DNA from 2 places in the Nonomuraea sp. NPDC052265 genome. Region 2 is predicted to be linked to the other one. Evidence: riboswitches for the same ligand, from Rfam matches in the RefSeq annotation. Region 2 holds a riboswitch; the other holds the start of a gene.
The links. Region 2 has a riboswitch for S-adenosylmethionine ahead of thrC (threonine synthase). Riboswitches for the same ligand answer to the same signal wherever they lie in the genome.
Positions count from the first base shown of each region.

Region 1: another riboswitch for S-adenosylmethionine. It lies ahead of ACIHAD_RS36175 (aminotransferase class V-fold PLP-dependent enzyme); the one in region 2 lies ahead of thrC (threonine synthase).

Region 1 covers NZ_JBIUBJ010000017.1:34,446-37,845, forward strand. Annotated here, with positions in the region: gene ACIHAD_RS36165 (NADH-quinone oxidoreductase subunit D) at 1-42, opposite strand, end outside; gene ACIHAD_RS36170 (DoxX family membrane protein) at 166-879, shown strand; gene ACIHAD_RS36175 (aminotransferase class V-fold PLP-dependent enzyme) at 882-2,171, opposite strand; SAM riboswitch class IV at 2,219-2,334, opposite strand; gene ACIHAD_RS36180 (cytochrome P450) at 2,410-3,400, shown strand, end outside.
Region 2 covers NZ_JBIUBJ010000042.1:629-4,028, reverse strand. Annotated here, with positions in the region: gene ACIHAD_RS47480 (trehalose-6-phosphate synthase) at 1-759, opposite strand, end outside; gene ACIHAD_RS47475 (RNA polymerase sigma factor) at 791-1,345, shown strand; SAM riboswitch class I at 1,426-1,566, shown strand; gene thrC (threonine synthase) at 1,580-2,812, shown strand; gene ACIHAD_RS47465 (MoaD/ThiS family protein) at 2,838-3,113, shown strand; gene ACIHAD_RS47460 (cold-shock protein) at 3,358-3,400, shown strand, end outside.

The DNA of each region.
Region 1 (3,400 bases), on a different contig from region 2:
CTCCTTCGCGCCCGCGCCGATCCCGACCACGCGTTCCGTCATAGGGCCCATGCTGCCACCGTGCCACGAGGTGATCCAGCGTGGGGGATGGTCAAGGAATCGTATGGCAACGCATCCCGAAGCCAGACATGGGGATCAATACCGGGAACGGGGGGAGAAAACACTGTGAGAAGAGTTCTGTTTGATGTGGCGGCCCTGATCTCCCGGGTGGTACTCGGCGTGATCTTCGTGGCGCACGGCTGGCAGAAGTGGCAGGGCGGGCTCGGCGCCGCGGCGGGGCAGTTCCGCGAGATGGGCGTGCCCATGCCCGAGTTGTCCGCTGGATTCGCCGCCATTGTGGAGCTGGTCGGCGGCGCCCTGTTGATCCTCGGCCTGCTGGTACGGCCGGTGGCGTTGCTGCTGCTCATCGACATGATCGGCGCGATCGTCTTCGTCCACGCGGGACATGGGGTGTTGTCGCAGAACGGGGGATGGGAGCTGCCGGCCGCGCTCGGCGCGCTCTCGTTGCTGCTGGCCGCGCTGGGCGGCGGCCGCATCGGCCTTGACGGCATCTTCCACTCGATGTTCCTCCGCCGCAGGGAGCGCCGGATCGCCGAGGACGACCTCGCCGCGCACCGGCCGGCCCGGCGTGCCGAGCCGACGACGGTCGTCACCGAGGGGCCCGAGACGCAGGTCAGGCCCGAAGGCGGTCCGACGGCGCAGGTCAGGCCCGAAGGCGGTCCGACGACGCCGGTGCGGCCCGAGGGCGAGGTCGAGCAGCCCAACGTGCCGAGGCAGCCCAACGCGCCACGCCCCGGGCACCTCAACGACGAGGACATGAGGGACATCGACGCCCTGGTGTCCGACGAGCCGACCCAGCAGAAGCCGCCCAACCGCTGAGCTCAGCGGCTGACCAGGTCGCGCAGGGCCTCGATCAGGCGGTCGACGTGCTCCTGCGTGCTGCCGATGCCGATGGAGGCCCGCACCGCCGAGGCGGTCCCGTCCTCGCAGCCGCCGTCCGAGCTGCCCAGCAGGTGCCGGACGAACGGGTGCGCGCAGAACTTCCCGTCACGCACGCCGATGCCGTACTCGCCGGACAGCGCCTCGGCCACCTCCCGGGCCGAGTAGCCGTCCACGACGAACGACACGATCCCCACCCGCGGGTGGTCCTCGCCCCACAGCGACAGCTCGCGCACCCCCCCGATCGAGGCCAGACCGGTACGCAGCCGGGTGATCAGGCGCTCCTCCTCGCGCACCAGCTCCGTCCACCCTGTGGCGGTGAGCGCGTCGCAGGCGGCGGCCAGGGCGATGGCGCCGAGCACGTTCGGGGTGCCGGCCTCGTGGCGGGGCTCGGGGTCGTCGTGCCACTCGGTGGTCTCGCCCACCGAGCGCACCGCGCCGCCGCCCTTCAGGTACGGCTCGCCCTCGGCCAGCCAGTCACGACGTCCGACCAGCACGCCGGCGCCGAAGGGCGCGTACAGCTTGTGGCCGGAGAACGCCACGTAGTCCAGGTCGAGCGCGGTCAGGTTGAGCCTGCGGTGCGGGACGAGCTGGGCGGCGTCCACCAGGATCCGGGCGCCGTGCCGGTGGGCGATGTGGGCCAGGGAGGCGACGGGCCACAGCTCGCCGGTGACGTTGGAGGCGGCGGTGACCACGAGCAGCTTGGGGCCCTCGATCTGGGCCAGCGCCTCGTCGGCGGCGCGGACGGCCTCGCCGGGGAAGGCGGGCGGCGCCAGGCGTACGGACCGCGCCCAGGGCAGCAGCGAGGCGTGGTGCTCGGAGTCGAAGACGACGACGGTCGCGTCCTCGGGCAGGCAGCGGGCCAGCAGGTTGGTGGCGTCGGTGGTGTTGCGGGTGAAGATGACGGCGTCGTCGGGACGGGCGCCGACGAAGGCCCTGACCGTGTGGCGGGCCTGCTCGTACCGGGCGGTGGTGAGCTGGGAGGCGTAGCCCGCGCCGCGGTGGACGCTGGAGTAGGCCGGGAGCGCGGCGGCGACGGCGGCGCTGACCGGCTCAAGACAGGGGGCGCTGGCCGCGTAGTCGAGGTTGGCGTAGCCGACCAGCCGGCCGCCCTTGACCGGCACCTCCAGGTCGGCGCCGAGCACGGCGGGGATCTGCCGTCCGGTGGCGGGGGCGGCGGGGGCCTCGGCGGCCTGGGCGGGACCGGAGTTGAAGATCGTCAGAGTGGACATGGCACAGCTCCTCACGGGGTCGGTCGGACCCCTGGAAGCAGCCACGGAGCCCGCGCTTGCCCGCCACACCTCGTGACGGACCAGGTCTTCACCCGGGGCACCCCGCCGCGGACGCGAGGGTTGCCGGCCAGCTAGCCGGGGCTTGTCGCTGGCACTCATGACCTACGACGGCACTATAACCGACACCCGGGCCTGATTCGCAAGCCCGGCAGGTCAGCCCGTCTCATAAGATGAAATAGTGCGCTTTGATCCCTGGAATCCGGATTTCGTCGTCGACCCCTATCCGGCGTACGACGAGCTGAGGCGCGAGGCGCCCGTACGCTACTTCGAGCCGTCCGACCAGTGGCTGATCTCCCGGCACGCGGACGTGAACGCGCTGCTCAGAGACCGCCGGCTTGGCCGCGACTACACCCACGTCGCCACGCACGAGGAGTTCGGCCGGCAGCCCGCGCCGGAGTTCCAGGAAGCCTTCTGGCGGGTCAGCAGGAACGGCATGCTGGAGGTCGAGCCGCCGGATCACACGAGGCTGCGCCGGCTGGTCTCCAAGGCGTTCACGCCGCGCATGGTCGAGTCGCTGCGCCCGCGGGTCCGGGCCATCGCCGAGGGCCTGATCGACGCGTACGTCGAGAAGGGCGGCGGCGACCTGATCGCCGAGGTCGCCGAGCCCCTGCCGGTCACGGTCATCGCCGAGATGCTCGGCGTCCCCGATCAGGACCGCCACCTGCTGCGCCCGTGGTCGGCCGACATGTGCGGCATGTACGAGCTCAACCCCAGCCCGGAGACCCAGCACCAGGCGGTGCGCGCGGCCGAGGAGTTCGAGGCCTACCTGAAGGACCTGGCCCGCGAGCGGGTGGCCAACCCCGGCGAGGACCTGGTCAGCGCCCTGGCCGCGATCCCCGAGCTGACCCTCGACGAGCTGGCCGGCACCTGCGTCCTGCTGCTCAACGCGGGCCACGAGGCCACGGTCAACGTCACCGGCAACGGCTGGCGGGCCCTGCTGAAGAACCCCGGCGAGCTGGCCCGGCTGCGCGCCGACCGTTCGCTGCTGCCGACCGCCATCGAGGAGCTGCTGCGCTACGACACCCCGCTCCAGCTCTTCGAGCGCTGGGTGCTGGAGGACATCGAGGTCCACGGCGTGCGGATCCCGCGCGGCTCGGAGGTAGCCTGCCTGTTCGGCTCGGCCAACAGGGACCCCGAGGTGTTCGAGGACCCGGACCGGCTCGACCTGG
Region 2 (3,400 bases):
GTCCACGCCCAGGCTGTGCACGCCGACGCGGGTCTGCCTGCCCTCGTGGGTGACCGTGCGGGCCGCGCGGTCCACCCGCGCGCCCAGCAGCGCCTCGCAGCAGTCCATGAACGCCGCCGCCCACCGCGCGGTGAGGAAGCCCGCGTGGTCGGCCCCCAGGATGCCGTCCAGGACCTCTCTGGTCACCGCGTCGGGCAGCAGGGAGAAGTACTCCGGGGGCGCCCACGGCGTGTGGCTGAAATGGGCGATGCGCAGGTCGGGGCGCTCGGCGCGGAGCATCGCCGGGGTGAGCGTCAGATGGTAGTCCTGGACCATCACGCGCGCGCCGTGCCCGGCCTCCTCGGCCAGCGCCAGCGCGAACGCGCCGTTGTAGTCGCGGTAGGACTCCCACTCGCGCCGGAACTTGGTGCCGAAGCTGGGGGAGTTGGGGATGTCGTACAGCAGGTGGTTGACGAACCACAGGGTCGAGTTGGCCACGGCGTTGTAGGCGCGGTGGAAGGTGGCCGCGGGGATGTCCAGCATCCGCAACGCGCCCGTGTCGTAGCCCGTCCGGTCGAGCCGGCCCCCCGGAGCCAGGCGTACGGCGCTGCGGTCGCCGTCGGACAGCGCGGCGCACACCCACAGCACGCCGTGCTCCTTGGCCACCCCCGACAGGCCCGAGACCAGGCCCCCACCACCGCGTTTCATGGTCAGCTCACCGTCGTCGTCGACGGTGAAGGAGACCGGCCCGCGGTTGGACGCCACGAGAACGCTGTTCATTTGGGCTCCCTTCGCCCATAGGATCCCAGCTATGGCGCTAGATGAGCTAACCGAGGAACTCGCCCGCTCGGCCGCGGCCGGAGACCATCGCGCGCTCGGCGAGCTCCTGGCCAGGATCGAGCCTGACGTGATGCGCCACTGCGCCCGGATCCTGCCCTATCACCAGGACGCGGAAGAAGCCTCGCAGGACACGCTGCTGGCCGTGGCGCGCAACATCGGGCGGTTCGAGGGGCGGGCCAGGTTCAGCACCTGGCTGCACATCGTGACCGCCAACTGCGCGCGCACCACGTACCGGTCGCTGAAGCGCAGGGCCGCCGAGCAGACGTCGGAGGAGCTGCCGATGCAGAAGCCGGACGCGCGGCGGGTCAGCGTGATCGCCGGCTCGCGGCTCGACCTGCTCGACGCGATGGAGGCGCTGGAGGCCGACAAGCCCGACCTGGCCCAGGCGCTGGTGCTGCGCGACATCGTCCAGCTCGACTACAACGAGGTGGCCGAGCAGCTCAACATCCCGCTCGGCACGGCCAAGTCCCGCATCCACCAGGCCCGCAAGTACGTGCAGGGGGTCCTCGGGGAGGACTATCGGTGAGACGTGCCCTCTCGCATCGTGAGACAGGTGGTTGTTTCCACCACTTGAGAAGGTAGAGTCCTTTTCGAACAACTGAATATTGCTCATCCAGAGGGGTGGAGGGACCGGCCCTGCGAAGCCCCGGCAACCCTCCCGGCTTGTGCTCGCGACCTGGCGAGGCCGACCGGGACAAGGTGCCAATTCCGGTTCGCGGTCAAGGTGGCCGCGGGCGAAGATGAGGGAAGGCCTCGCTTCATGTCGCTCGACTTTGGTCCTGCCGTCGCTCTGTCCTGCCGCGAGTGCGGCACGCGCTACCCCCTGGGCCCCAGCTTCGCCTGTCTGGAGTGTTTCGGGCCGCTCGAAGCGGCCTACTCCTTCGGCCAGGTGACCCGCGCGGACATCGAGTCCGGCCCCGCCAACATCTGGCGCTACCGCTCCCTGCTCCCGGTCCCCGCCGACGTGGCGAGCAAGCCCAACATGAACCCGGGCTGGACGAAGCTGGTCAAGGCCGGCAACCTCGGCAAGGCGCTCGGCATCCGGTCCCTGTTCGTGAAGGACGACTCGGGCAACCCCACCCACTCCTTCAAGGACCGCGTGGTCGCCATCGCCGTCGAGGCGGCCAGGAACTTCGGTTTCCACACGCTCTCCTGCTCCTCCACGGGCAACCTCGCCGGCGCGGTCACCGCCGCCGCCGCGCGGGCCGGCCTCGACGCGTGCGTGTTCATCCCGGCCGACCTCGAAGCGGCCAAGATCGCCATGGCCCGCGTGTTCGGCGGCCGGCTGATCGGGATCGACGGCACCTACGACGAGGTCAACCGGTTCTGTTCCGAGCTGATCGGTGACCCGCTGGGCGAGAGGTGGGGGTTCGTCAACGTCAACCTGCGGCCGTACTACGCCGAGGGGTCCAAGACGCTCGCGTACGAGATCGCCGAGCAGCTCGGCTGGCGGTTGCCGGAGCAGATCGTCATCCCCATCGCCTCGGGCTCCCAGCTCACGAAGATCGACAAGGGGTTCAAGGAGCTGATCGCGCTCGGGCTGGTCGAGGACACGCCGTACAAGGTGTTCGGGGCGCAGGCGGCCGGGTGCTCGCCGGTCTCGACGGCGTACAAGGCGGGGCACGACGTGGTCCAGCCGGTCAAGCCGGACACGATCGCCAAGTCGCTGGCCATCGGCAACCCCGCCGACGGGCCGTACGTGCTGGACATCGCCCGGCGTACCGGCGGGGGCGTCGAGGACGTCACCGACCCGGAGATCGTCGCCGCGATCAGGCTCCTGGCCTCCACCGAGGGCATCTTCGCCGAGACCGCGGGCGGCGTCACGGTGGGCGTGCTGAAGAAGCTCGTCGAGACGGGCAGGCTCGACCCCGAGGCCGAGACCGTGGTCCTCAACACCGGCGACGGCCTCAAGACGCTCGACGCGATCAGCGACGACGCGCGGCCCACCGCCGTGATCCGGCCCTCGCTCGACGCGTTCCGCGCGACTGTCTGACAATCCAGGAAAGGCAACAAAAACCATGAGCGTTTCTGTGCGGATTCCCACCATTCTGCGCACTTACACCGGGGGTAACGCCGAGGTGAGTGGCGAAGGGGCGACTCTTCGTGACGTTCTCGCCAAGCTCGACTCCGACTACCCGGGGATCGGCGCGAGAATTCTGGATGAATCGGGCAAGATTCGTCGTTTTGTCAACGTATACGTTGGTGAAGAGGATGTCCGTTTCGCCGAGGGGTTGGACACTCCCGCCCCTGAAGGCACTCAGATCTCCATCATCCCTGCCGTCGCGGGCGGCTGACCGCCGGACCTCCGACTCTTGAAGGCGCCCCTTGTGGGCGCCTTCTTGTTTTGGAACCCAATTCAACCTCGAACGACTCAGCCTTCGAGGAAATTAGCGGTTTGTCGGTTGACTCTGTTGCCAAACCCCGTGCCACAGGTATGGTCGAGGGCGATCGTCTGGCTGATTTTCCCAAAAGTCATGCGATTACAGGTCTCGCGGAGGAATGGGCGAGATCTGCGAGGCCCAGTAAGAGGAGTCGGAAGTGGCGCAGGGCACCGTCAAGTGGTTCAACGCGGACAAGGGCT